Regions from separate parts of the Clostridium sp. BJN0013 genome, predicted to be linked through region 2. Evidence: riboswitches for the same ligand, from Rfam matches in the RefSeq annotation. Region 2 holds a riboswitch; each other region holds the start of a gene.
The links. A riboswitch is a leader RNA that binds a small molecule or an ion and turns the genes downstream of it on or off. The one in region 2 is predicted to bind S-adenosylmethionine.
Positions count from the first base shown of each region.

Region 1: it holds a riboswitch for S-adenosylmethionine, as region 2 does, so the genes downstream of both, AB3K27_RS18910 (NifB/NifX family molybdenum-iron cluster-binding protein) here and metK (methionine adenosyltransferase) in region 2, are expected to answer to the same signal.
Region 3: it holds a riboswitch for S-adenosylmethionine, as region 2 does, so the genes downstream of both, AB3K27_RS09270 (methyl-accepting chemotaxis protein) here and metK (methionine adenosyltransferase) in region 2, are expected to answer to the same signal.
Region 4: it holds a riboswitch for S-adenosylmethionine, as region 2 does, so the genes downstream of both, AB3K27_RS17960 (methionine ABC transporter ATP-binding protein) here and metK (methionine adenosyltransferase) in region 2, are expected to answer to the same signal.

Region 1 is NZ_CP162495.1:3,659,612-3,662,829, forward strand. It holds gene AB3K27_RS18900 (nitrogenase component 1) at 1-172, opposite strand, end outside; gene cysK (cysteine synthase A) at 215-1,165, opposite strand; gene AB3K27_RS18910 (NifB/NifX family molybdenum-iron cluster-binding protein) at 1,196-1,621, opposite strand; SAM riboswitch class I at 2,091-2,199, opposite strand; gene AB3K27_RS18915 (hypothetical protein) at 2,460-2,918, opposite strand; gene AB3K27_RS18920 (prolyl-tRNA synthetase associated domain-containing protein) at 3,185-3,218, shown strand, end outside.
Region 2 is NZ_CP162495.1:1,994,053-1,997,270, reverse strand. It holds gene AB3K27_RS10285 (PLP-dependent aspartate aminotransferase family protein) at 1-600, opposite strand, end outside; gene metK (methionine adenosyltransferase) at 694-1,902, opposite strand; SAM riboswitch class I at 2,032-2,144, opposite strand; gene AB3K27_RS10275 (radical SAM protein) at 2,290-3,218, opposite strand, start outside.
Region 3 is NZ_CP162495.1:1,766,695-1,769,912, reverse strand. It holds gene AB3K27_RS09275 (GMC family oxidoreductase N-terminal domain-containing protein) at 1-157, shown strand, start outside; gene AB3K27_RS09270 (methyl-accepting chemotaxis protein) at 240-1,877, opposite strand; SAM riboswitch class I at 1,957-2,060, opposite strand; gene AB3K27_RS09265 (GTP-binding protein) at 2,169-3,218, opposite strand, start outside.
Region 4 is NZ_CP162495.1:3,462,604-3,465,821, forward strand. It holds gene AB3K27_RS17950 (cell wall hydrolase) at 1-192, shown strand, start outside; gene AB3K27_RS17955 (methionine ABC transporter permease) at 282-938, opposite strand; gene AB3K27_RS17960 (methionine ABC transporter ATP-binding protein) at 940-1,896, opposite strand; SAM riboswitch class I at 2,127-2,227, opposite strand; gene AB3K27_RS17965 (glycosyltransferase) at 2,329-3,218, opposite strand, start outside.

The sequences.
Region 1 (3,218 bases), 1.7 Mb from region 2:
CACAATAACCTCCTCCTAGATAAGCTGAACCAGAATTAGTTGCATTGTGTAAATTATAGCCACAACCTGAAGCTGCATGTATAATGGGTATTGCTCTAGAAATAGCTCTTAATGTAGACAGTGCACCTCCTAGTGCACATGAGTATCGTGGTCTGTCAACAAACTTGCTCATCTTTCCTCCAATCTGCCATCCGGCTGACTAATATTTTATAATTTAAAATTGTATTTTATCTATTCTATCAAAGAGATCTGTAGACAGATATCTCTCTCCTGTATCAGGCAATAGAACTACCACATTTTTTCCTTTAAATTCTAGACGTTTTGCAATTTGTGTGGCAGCAAAAGCTGCTGCACCTGACGAAAAACCTACTAATAACCCTTCTGTCCTAGCCAAATCTTGTGCAGTTTCAATTGCTTCTTCATTTCTAACCTTGTATATTTCATCAATATTTTCAAATTTAACTAATTCTGGCACAAAATTTGCCCCTATCCCTTGCAGTTTGTGGGGACCAGGTACTCCTCCAGATAAAACTGGCGAATCATATGGCTCTACTGCAATTATCTTTATATTAGGATTTTTTTCTTTTAATCCTTCACTAACCCCTGTAATTGTCCCTCCTGTCCCAATTCCAGCAACAAAAGCTGCAATCTCTCCCTCTAAATCATTCCAAATTTCAACTGCTGTTGTTTCTTTGTGTATTTTAGGATTCACTTCATTAAAAAATTGCTGAGGTTGAAATGAATTTTCAATTTGAAAAGAAAGTTCTTCTGCCCTTCTTATTGCGCCCTTCATTCCATCTTTTGCGGGTGTTAGTATTAGTTCAACATTTAATGCTTTCAATAGCTTTTTACGTTCATCACTCATACTTTCAGGCATGGTTATGATAATATGATATCCTTTTGCAGCAGCTACAAACGCTAGGCCAATTCCTGTATTACCACTTGTAGGTTCAATAATTACAGTATCTTTATTTATTAATCCCTTTTCTTCAGCATCTTCTATCATAGCTAGAGCAATACGATCTTTAACTGAACTTAGAGGATTAAAATATTCTAGTTTTGCAATTAAATTACCCCTTATTTTTTTTTCTCTGTTATAATCAGTCAACTGTAACAATGGTGTATTTCCCACCAATTCAGTTAACTTTGTAGAAACTCTGTCCATGTAATCACTCCCTATTTAATACCTTCTTTCTTAAAAAGAATTCATTTTCTGCCTTTTTACACCTTTTAATGATTTATGTTCATCACTTCTCTTGTAATATCTTATTATTGTTTTTAAGGTCTCATCAAGTTTCATATTAATACCAAATACAGAAATGTTATTTTTCCCTAATTGCTTTTCTGAACCAGGTCCGCATCTACTACATAATAAACATCTGCAATCAGAAATAGTTTCTATTTTTCTTTGAATCTTGGGATTAATGTTACCACAAGAATGTTTAGATAAATATGAACTACAATTTCCATTACTCTTTTGATTCTTCTCAACTAATCTTTCTCCTAAATTCTCATAGGTTTCATCATCATTTACTTTTATTATAAAAAAAGAATTTGAAGCTCCGAAATGTTTATCAATGTTGACTCCATCTGTTGAAGCAACTGCAATATTATATCCCATTAATACCATCTCCTTATCTAAAATACTTATCATATCTAAATTTTTAAAGTATCTCGTCTGAAACTTAACATATCTTCTTTCCTGCTCTAATGTATTTAACACTCTTAAATTAAATATGTTAAAGATTAACTATATAATACATATAGAAACTCTAAAAATAGAAAAGGCTATATTTTTCAGTAAGAAAAACATAGCCTCCAGTTTCCTAGTCAACCATTTTTTAATATTTTATCCGATCGCTACCATTGCTAACACGCCCATCTTCTATCAAAGTAGGGGATAAGCACTGCTACGCGCCTGGATAAGTTCTTCTAAGGTTCAGATGGAGAGAGTCATCCTTATAAGCAAACTCCATCTGAACCTTAGAATCACTTGATTATATTTAGAGTTCTCAAAATAAAAAAGGCCTTATTCTTCAATAAGAAAAATAGCCTCTATTAACAAAAATAATTCAATAAAATTTCTACTTTTCTTATCTCTCAGAGTATTAAATATACTCTGTAGGAATTAACACCGATACATAAAATGTCGGTTGTCGGGTTTCACAGGACCTATCCCTCCACCACTCTTGATAAGAGTAACTGTATTAACTTAAATTAATTTTTTAAATATTTATAACAATCATTATGTAATTAATATTATATTAATTATGCTTTACTATGTCAATACTAAATTTGTAAAAACTCACAGTATTTGTTCAAATAAAAGCCCCGATTTAAATCAGGGCCTTTTATCTAAAAGTTTATCACAAGTATAAAACATACTTTATATTCTCATTAAGTTTAAATTGCTTTCTATATATTATATACGACGTCTTCATAAATAGTTACAGATTTTATTATTTTAAAAAAAACAAGTTTTTATAATTCTTTATAAGCCCTTCTGGTTTTTTTTCTCCAAAAAACTTATACCTTAAATAATCATCAACATATATGTTAAATGGAACTAATAAAAACCATATTATAGCATAGAAAATACATATCTGTCCCAAAATATTTCCCCAAATATTAGAATAATCCCATATTTCAAGCTGAAGCCATATATTTAAAATAATCCCTGCTGCAAATTCCAACACTAAAATTATAAGGGTGCCTATCAAACACTGTTTCCACATCTTACGATTAGAAAAAGCATTGCTTTCATTTAATTTTCCAATAAAGAAAGCCGCTATACCTCCCACTATCAGCATAGATATATGTGTCCATCCACGCCATAAGCCTTCTAAAATCATATAAATGCTACCCATTATAAATATTAAGATTAAATCCTTTTTTAAATTTTTATACTTATATGTCATAATATATCCTCCAAATTATTTTGACCTAAAATTTATTCTTTAAATCATATTTATAATTTATCAATATTATCAAGTATGTGATAAATACTCCTTTATTATGAATAATTTATACACCAAAACAATTTTTTATGTTGTGAATGCATTTATCCGAACACGGAAATCAGCTAATACTTCCATCTTTTTGAAAAAGATTTATCTTGATTTCCATAAACAATTGTTTTAAAATTTAATAAATCATGATAATTACCATAGAGGTGTTACAATCAATGTTTTCAGACAATGTACAAAAATTATTTTATA
Region 2 (3,218 bases):
AGCCCCAAGCTGCAGAGGTTTTTGTAAAAATGGAGATGCAAAGGTGCTATCAACACTTAATAAAGCTCCAATGGATTTTGCAATTTTAGATATTTCTTCAATATCACTTATTTTAGTAGTAGGGTTTCCTGGAGTTTCAATATGGATAAGCTTTGTATTTGGTCGTATTGCTCTTTTTATCTCTTCTAAATTAGAAGTGTCTACAAGACTTGCTTCTATTCCATACTTATCTGGTAAATATTCATTTAATAATCTATAAACTGCTATATAGGAGACATTGGAACAAATTACATGTGACTCCTTATTTAAAAAGGCAAAAAATACACCAGCCAATGCAGAAACACCACTTGCAAGTACCACACAATCTTCTCCCTCCTCAAGGGAAGCTAACTTTTCCTGAAGGTATATCTGGTTAGCAGAAGTATTCCTTGTATAAAGTAGCTGATCTACATCACTCCAATTTATAGAAGATGCATCCTCCGGCAGTCTATAACAATTTGCCATAGTTATAGGACGTCTGATAGCTCCTGTTTCCTTGTCAATTCCATTTCCTACATGAATGCATTTTGTTATAAAATCAACATTGTTCTTATCAATCATCTTATATTTTCCCCTCCAATATTTTGCTGCATAATACTGCTGTTCAAGCAGTATTATGCAAGGTATAATGATTTATTTGATATACTAATATAATTAAAGACTGCTGACCAATTTTTTATAATTTTTATATACACTTTTTATTTCATTAACTTTATCAAGCCTTTCCCAAGGGGCATCTATGTCAGTTCTGCCGAAATGTCCATATACAGCAGTATTTTTATATATAGGTCTTCTTAAATTAAGATCCCTTATAATAGCTGCCGGCCTTAAATCAAATACTTCATTTATAATTTCTACTATTTGATCATCATCTATTACTTTACCTGTGCCAAAAGTATCTACACTTATAGATACAGGTTTAGCAACACTTATGGCATAGGCTATTTCTACTTCAATTTTATCTGCTATGCCCGCTGCCACCAAATTTTTTGCCACCCACCTTGCAGCATAAGCTCCTGACCTGTCTACCTTAGTTGGATCTTTCCCTGAAAATGCTCCGCCTCCGTGTCTCCCATATCCTCCATAACTATCAACTATTATTTTTCTTCCCGTAAGACCTGAATCCGCTTCTGGCCCCCCTTTTACAAATCGTCCAGTAGGATTAACCAGATACTTTGTATGGGAATCTATTAACCATTTTGGTATTGCTACTTTAATGACCTTATCTATTATATCTTCTTCAATTTTATCATGACTTATATTATCCTCATGTTGAGAAGATATGAGTACAGTATCTATTCTAATAGGCTTATCCCTTTCATATTCTACTGTAACTTGGGTTTTGCCATCCGGACCCAAATACGGAATTATATTATTTTTCCTTACCTCCGCAAGCTGCTTTGCAAGCTTGTGAGCCAATACTATTGGAAGGGGTAGATATTCCGGTGTTTCATTAGTTGCAAATCCAAATACTATTCCCTGATCTCCTGCTCCAATTGCCTCAATACTATCTTTTTCACCATTTCTAGATTCCAAAGAATCATCCACTCCAAGTGCAATATCTGAGGATTGCTCATCTATGGATGTTATTACAGCACAGTTAGATGCATCAAATCCAAATCTTGAATTATTATATCCAATATCACTTATAGTCTTTCTCACTATCTTAGGTATATCTATATGAGCCTTAGTTGATATCTCACCCACTAAAATTACAATTCCTGTATTCACAACCGTTTCACAAGCAACTCTTCCATTCTCATCTTTTTCAATAATGGCATCTAATATGGAATCCGATATTTGATCACAAATTTTATCTGGATGTCCCTCCGTAACAGATTCTGATGTAAATAATCTACTCATTTTTACTACCTCCAATTCATGCTTTATAATTAAATAGCGAGCCAATTCCATATATTTTTCATTATCTTGTATTAAATTAAAATAAAAAACTTCCTGTAAAGAAACTTCAGGAAGTTTATATCCTCTAGTCTCTTATCTATCAGGTTCCAAACTAAATACCTGCTGGAATTAGCACCATGAAATATAAATTTTCTGGTTGCCGGACATCATAGGGCCAGTCCCTCCGTCTCTCTTGATAAGAAATCTATATTTAATTAACTCATTTTTGATTTATATACACTATAAGGCCTTTAAAATATTTTGTCAATATAAAATTTATAAAAGATGATGTAATGGCATTGTCTTCCCAGTTCGCATATAGCCTTGTATTTACACTTTTTTTAATTATTACCCACTAAAACTATTCATGCCATTAGAAATTTCTTTTAATTTATTATATATATTTCCATCTTTTATACAAGATTTTATTTTAAAAAATATATTTGAAAACTTAACTGCAAACCATAATCCTAATCTTCTAATTCCTGCTGCAAATCCAAAAATTTTAAACATTATGAAAGAGGATTTAAAAGTATAAAACATTTTTGTTAATTTAAAAAACTCACTTTGTAAATCATAAGGCGACATATTTTTAGGCTTAAAATTTACTACCATCATATCAAAATATTGCCAATCATTATTCAGTATACGATGTTCATTTTTGTACTGTTCATAAATAGGAGTTTTGGGAAAAGGAGTTAAAATAGCAGGTTGAAATTGATAAGCATTTATTTTTTCGCAAAATTTCTCACCTTTTTCCATATCGTCCTTGCTGTCGCCATCTAATCCAAGTACTAAACTTGCTATAATTTTTATTTTATATTTTACAAGAACCTCACCACATTTCTCAATATCAGAAATTTTTTGTTTTTTATTTATATCATCTAAAGATTTCTGGTTCAAAGATTCTATTCCTATAAGTACTCTATTTAAATGAGCATCATGAAGCAATTGAAGCAATTCTTCATCATTTGCCATATCTGTTCTTCCAAAAAAGAACGTCTCTTTAAATACCAAATTATTTGAAATCATCTTTTTTAATATTTCTTTAGCCCTAGCTTTATCTGCAGTAAAATTATCATCTTCAAAATTCATATATTTAAATCCTTGCTTTTTATACATTTTAAGTTCTTCTATTACATTATCTGGCGTCCTTTTTCTGTAAGGATAAAACATTCTTGATGTAGTACAAAAAGAACATTTAAAGGGACATCCCCTTGATGTAATTACATTGGCCGCATCACATGGGGTTTTAAGAATATTATAATCTGGAAATG
Region 3 (3,218 bases), 230 kb from region 2:
TACTGATACAAATTGCGAAGCAAAACAGGTAAAAAGACTATTTATTGCAGACAACAGTGTACTATATAACAGCTTAGGAGGAGCTAATCCTACTCTTACAACACAGGCTCTGGCAACACGTACCGCAGAAAAAATAGTCCATAAATATTTTAATTAACTGCAAATTTTTGCTATATTCCTAAATAAGTGATTCTATATTCAGGGGAAGTTTTTTCCACCTGAATCTTAGAATTACTTGATTATCCTAATATCAAATCTCCCATTAATACTCCTGTAATTTCACTTTCTTTATTTCTAACTGGAACTGAAAGAGCTATACAATAATTATTGGTATCTACAGATATATAGGGCTCAGATTGATATTCCTTTCCTTTTATTGATTCTTTAAAATAGGGTCTGTGGGAAAAACTAGTATATATCTCTTCCTCACTATAATCCAATGTTATAGCTTTTCTAAGCCCATCCCTCTGTACCAATCCAAATAATTCAAAATAAGGGTATTTATTTATATTTTTTGTTAATATTTCAGTACAAATATTATAATCCATGGTACTTAAACCTTCAATTTGTGCTATCTGCCTAAGTACCTCTAATCCTGTTTCTATATTCTTATACACTTCCTCATCTACATTATAATCTTTAGCAAAAGAGGATATGCCCTCTTTTAAGTTTTTATTCATATCTGACAAATTCGATATAGAATCAAAGGCATTTTTCATAGCAGATAACTGTTCTTGGGAAGCTGACGCTACTTGCTGGGTAGCTTCAGAAGTATTTTCTGATATTTCACATACCTTTCTCATAAGATCTCTTGTATCAATTACTTTTTTATTTTGTATATTTATAACTTTATTTATATCTTCTATGGAATCTATAGATTTTTTACTTTCTATATATATATTATCTAAATTTTCTTTTGTAGCATTGGAAAATGTTATGGTTTCACTAAATATTTTAGCTTCATTATCCATGTTAGCAGATATGTCCGTTATTTCTGATTTAATCTCATCTATTATATACTGAATTTCTTTGGCCTGATTGGAGGATATAGCAGCCAGTTTTCTTATTTCATTTGCCACTACTGCAAAACCTGAACCACTTTCTTTTGCCTTTGCAGCTTCTATAGAAGCATTTAAGGAAAGCAAATTAGTATTTTTACTTATATCATTTACTGCATCTGCTATATTTTGAATTTTAAAAGCTTTTTCATATAAATTTTTTACTTTTGATACTAAGTCTATATTTAAATCTGAAGACTGGTTCATCTTTTCAATTAATTCTTCATAAGTTTCACTACTGTGTTTTACTACTTCCATCATAGAATGAGCATTATTTGCAACCAATTCTCCATTTTGTGATATGGATTTATGTCCTTCCACAAATTCTTTAATAAGTGTTTCCGTTTTAATTGCATCATTCATCTGTTCTATCATATCCTGGGATATATTATTTATAGCAGAACTGGTTTCTTCACCTGATCTCTCTACCAATAATGCATTTGAGCTTAAATCTTCGCAGTAATTTACAACTTTATCAGTCATTATATTGGTTTCATTTATAAATCCCCGTATACTTAGAATCAATATATTTATACTTGAACACAGATCACTAAAAATACTTTTATCATATATTTTTATTTTTTTTGTTAAATCTCCCCGGGATATCTCTTCTATAGACCCGCTAATATCTTCCAAGGATTTAAGAGTGAAATTTAATATTATAAGAACAGCCGTAACTAAAATTACAATTAATAAGACCCATACAATATTATTTAATATAATACCCTTTCCTCCAATAATACTAGAAACAATAAAAACTAATAGTGTTAAAAATACCGAACTTACTCCAAATATAAGGCCTATCCTTTTACCTTTCATATTTAAAACCTCCTAAAAACAAAATTGAAATACAAAAACCTCTTCTTAATAATTAAGAAGAGGCCAAAAATATAGCATCCTCTCATCTCTAAGGAAATTTCCTTCAGGATTTAGCACATTTCTAGAATGTCTAGCTGTTGCCGGGTTTCATAGGGCCAGTCCCTCCACCTCTCGTGATAAGAGCGTATATAATATGTATTCATTTTTTATTACAATAAATTATATACATTATGACTATAATTTGTCAACAACTTTACAGGATTCAAAATTGATTTTTAATACTATATTTTATCAATAGCCAAGTGTTTTTATAATATCTTTAACTTTTACATCCGAATTAAATTCTGGATTATCTATATAGAGCATTATAACTGGATAATCAGCCCTTTCATACTTAAATATATTATCACTATCTTCACTAAAAACAGTTGGATTTCTCTTTTTATATACTTCTTTAGGCGCATCTATGAATATTTCTACATAATTCTCCGCTCCAATTATATTTTTTGCATATTCTCTATCCCCTTTAAATCTGCTTACAGATGTAACTATGGTTATGGTGCCGCTATCTGCAAATAAATTAGCCACTTCTGCAATTCTTCTAGTCTGTTCATGGGCATCTTCTGAATTAAATGTAAGATCGGAGCTGAGTCCAAACCTTAGATGGGAAGAATCAAGATAGTATACTTTTTTCCCTAAATCCACAAGTTTTTTCTCAAGTTTAACTGCTATTTCATTTTTTCCACATCCAGGCAGCCCTGTAAGCCAAATAACTCTTCCTTTCTGGCCCAGTTTCAACTCTCTATCTTTTCTTGATACAAGTCTTTTTCTTATGGATATATTTTTACTTTTTACATCTTTTATTTCCCTTTTCAACGAATCTTCTATATTTGAAATAATTCCTCCACCGCTTATATCGTAGCCATCTACTATAACAAATCTTCCTGTAGATTGAAACTGACTGAATTCATCAAAACATATAGGTTCTTCCGTTTTTATAGTAACTTCTGCTACATCATTTTTCTTTAGAAAATTTAGATTTTCACTGCTATTTAATGTAGATGCATCAATTATTTTGTTTACAGATATTATATTGAATTTTACCTCCTGAGTTTCAATTTTAAGTTTATAGGTCTTATCCTTTACCAATTTATTATTTCCAAGCCAGAATACATTGGCATTGAACACATTTCCTACGGTAATTGGAGAACCTTTGTGACATATAACTTCCCCCCTTTTATTGTAAAATTCATCTTCTAGAGTAATACCTACAGACATACCTGCAACTGCTACATCTGACTTATCTTTTTCCTGCCATGCCTCAATAGACTTTACTCTTGT
Region 4 (3,218 bases), 1.5 Mb from region 2:
TTTACTCCTGTATATAATGGCTGGATAAACAAGTCCGCTTCCGAAGATTCAAAAAATGCTGCTTATGAAGCACTCTATGGTTCCGATCCAACAAATGGTGCATTATATTACTTTGATGATAGTACAACAAATACCTGGCTCTGGTCAAAACCCATTGCTTTAAGAGTTGGTAAAATGGTATTTGTATATTAGTATGAATTTGATTACATAAGTTCAATTAATTTTTAAAAATTAAGGCATGAGTAAAACTATAGTTTAATTTACTCACGCCTTATATATTTTTATCTATTAAGTTTTTTATATATTATATCTCCAATAGTTTGAAGCAGTTGGACAATTATTACAAGTATTATTACTGTATATACCATTATGTCAGTCTGGAATCTGTAGTATCCGTAATTTACCGCTACATTTCCAAGTCCACCTCCCCCTACTGTACCTGCCATAGCAGAATATCCTACTACACTTATAACTGTAAGTGTTATTCCAAGTACTATAGATGGAAGAGCTTCTTTTAGCATAACTTTAAATATTATCTGAGTATTACTTGCCCCAAAAGATTTAGATGCCTCTATTACTCCAGGATCCACTTCTTTAAAAGAGGATTCAATTACCCTTGCTGCAAAAGGTGCTGCAGCTATAGTAAGTGGAACTATCGCTGCTGTAGTACCTATAGCTTTTCCCACTATAAACTTTGTAAAAGGAAAGATGGCTATCATAAGTATTATAAATGGAAAGGATCTAAGCAAATTTACCACTACATCTAAAACTTTATAAACTGCTTTATTAGGTCTAAGCCCCCCTGGCTGCGTTATTATTAATAAAACTGCAGGTATAAACCCTATAATTACGGCAAATACTGTAGAAACTATTACCATATAAAATGTTTCTCCTACAGCAGGAAATAGTACCTGCTTAAATATTTCACTAAAACTCATACTATTCCACCTCCCATGTTACATTTTTTGAAGAAAGATAATTACATATTTGTTCCTTATCTTCTTGGTTTATATTTATCACTAGGCTTCCCAGTACATTATCTCGAAATCTCTCAAGTTTTCCCCATACTATGGAAAATTTTATATTTAAATCTATAGCCATAGAAGTTATTAAATTATCCTGACTTATTTCCTTTGGGAAAAATATTCTTATGTTCATTCCTTTTTCCGGCAATAAATTTTCACTTCCCAACAATTTTTTCAAATATTCGCCTGGCCTTAGGAATACTTCTTCCACATCTCCTTCTACCTTTATCTCCCCGCTGTCAATAATTGCCACCTTGTTACATATTTCTTTTATCACTTCCATTTGATGTGTTACTACTACTATGGTTAGTTCAAATTCCTTATTTATTTTCTTTAAGAGTTCAAGTATAGATTTGGTAGTATTAGGATCTAAGGCTGAAGTAGCTTCATCGCAGAGTAATATACTGGGATTTAAAGCAAGTGCTCTTGCAATAGCCACTCTTTGTTTTTGCCCTCCACTTAATTGCCTTGGCATGCTCTCGGCCTTATCCTCAAGTGCTACTAATTTTAATAATTCCCCTACTCTAGCTTTTATTTTCTTTTTATCATATCCCCATACCTCCAGAGGAAGTGATATATTATCATATACACTTTTCCTATTTAGTAAATTGAAATTTTGAAATATCATACCTAAATTTTTCCTAAAAACTCTTATTTCTTTTCCTTTTAAATCTTTTACCTCTTTGTCCATTATCTTTATACTTCCAGTATCATAGGTTTCAAGGCCATTTAAACATCTGAGCAGTGTAGATTTCCCCGCTCCGCTCTGTCCTACTATTCCAAATATTTCACCTTTTTTTATATTAAGGTTTATATTTTTAATTACAACTTTATTATCAAAACTCTTACCAACATTATTAATATTTATCAATAATATTCACCTTCCCTCCATAAATCAAGTAATTCAGAGGTTCAATTGGAGTTTGCTATAGAAAAATGCTTTTCTCCATCTGAACCTTAGAATAACTTATCCAGACGCATAGCAGTACTTATCTCCCACTTTGAAAAGGATGGGAGTATTAGCTAATTCCAGCGTTGGGATAAAATTATACAGCACTAAAAAATCTGAGGAAAACCTCAGATTTAACATCCATAACATTTCTCTCATCTTTCAGCCTTCGCTGCAGGACTTGGCACCATTATACAACGTATTGGTTGCCGGGCTTCAATGGGCCTGTTCCCTCCACCTCTCTTGATAAGTTCAAGATTCATATTCAATTTACGGATTTAATTATATCAATTTAATCCCATAATGTCAATGGTTACATTGTACATATCCCAGCTAAAAGATGACGGAGGAATTTCACAGCTTCAACTTAAATTGCAATGATTGTTTCATCATTTCGAGTCCTTCCACATCAATTTTATCATATATTTTTATAGTTCTTAAAAATTCATCATAAGCCAGATTCATATATCCATTTTTATAATACAATTTTGCAAGATACAAAAGTACATTGTCATCTTCAATTAAATTTAACAGCTGAAGTCCTTTCTCAAATTCATCAAAATAATTTATTTTTAATAATATAGCCAACAAATTAAATATAGCTTCTGAAAATTCTGTGGAAGATTCTTTATCTTCAGCCAGAGGTGTACACTTCTTTTCTTCAAGTAAATCCTCAAATTTCATATATACTAAATACTTTCTATCGTTATGAATACCTTTGGAATTATCAACTAATAGATTTTTAGTTGAAATATTATTTCCAAATGTAATGCAAAGCATACTATAATAAAAAGCTTTATCGATAAAATCATATTCTGTAATCTTCTGAAATGATTCATAAGCCTCATTAAACTTTTTCTGATAAAATAAACAAACTCCTTTATAATAGTATATTTTAGATGTATAATAATTATCTTTACACACTTTCTCCGCTTTTTCAGCATAATCATAGGATATACCAAATCTATTTTGGCTGTAAAATACATCCGATAAAAACAAATACACCTCTTCATCTGTATTTACGTCAAGATAGCTGTCAAGCTTGGATTTCATTTCACCTATAGAAAATTTTTTAATGCCCATTATTTGGGGAAATTTAGAAAATGCTTTAATATATTTAGGATTTACTTTTAATGTTTTATCACAATAATATAAAGCCTTATCATAATCTCTAAGATCAAAGTATACATTGCATAGTGTATAATAAGTTCTATAAGATCCTACTCCAATTAATTCTCTTATTT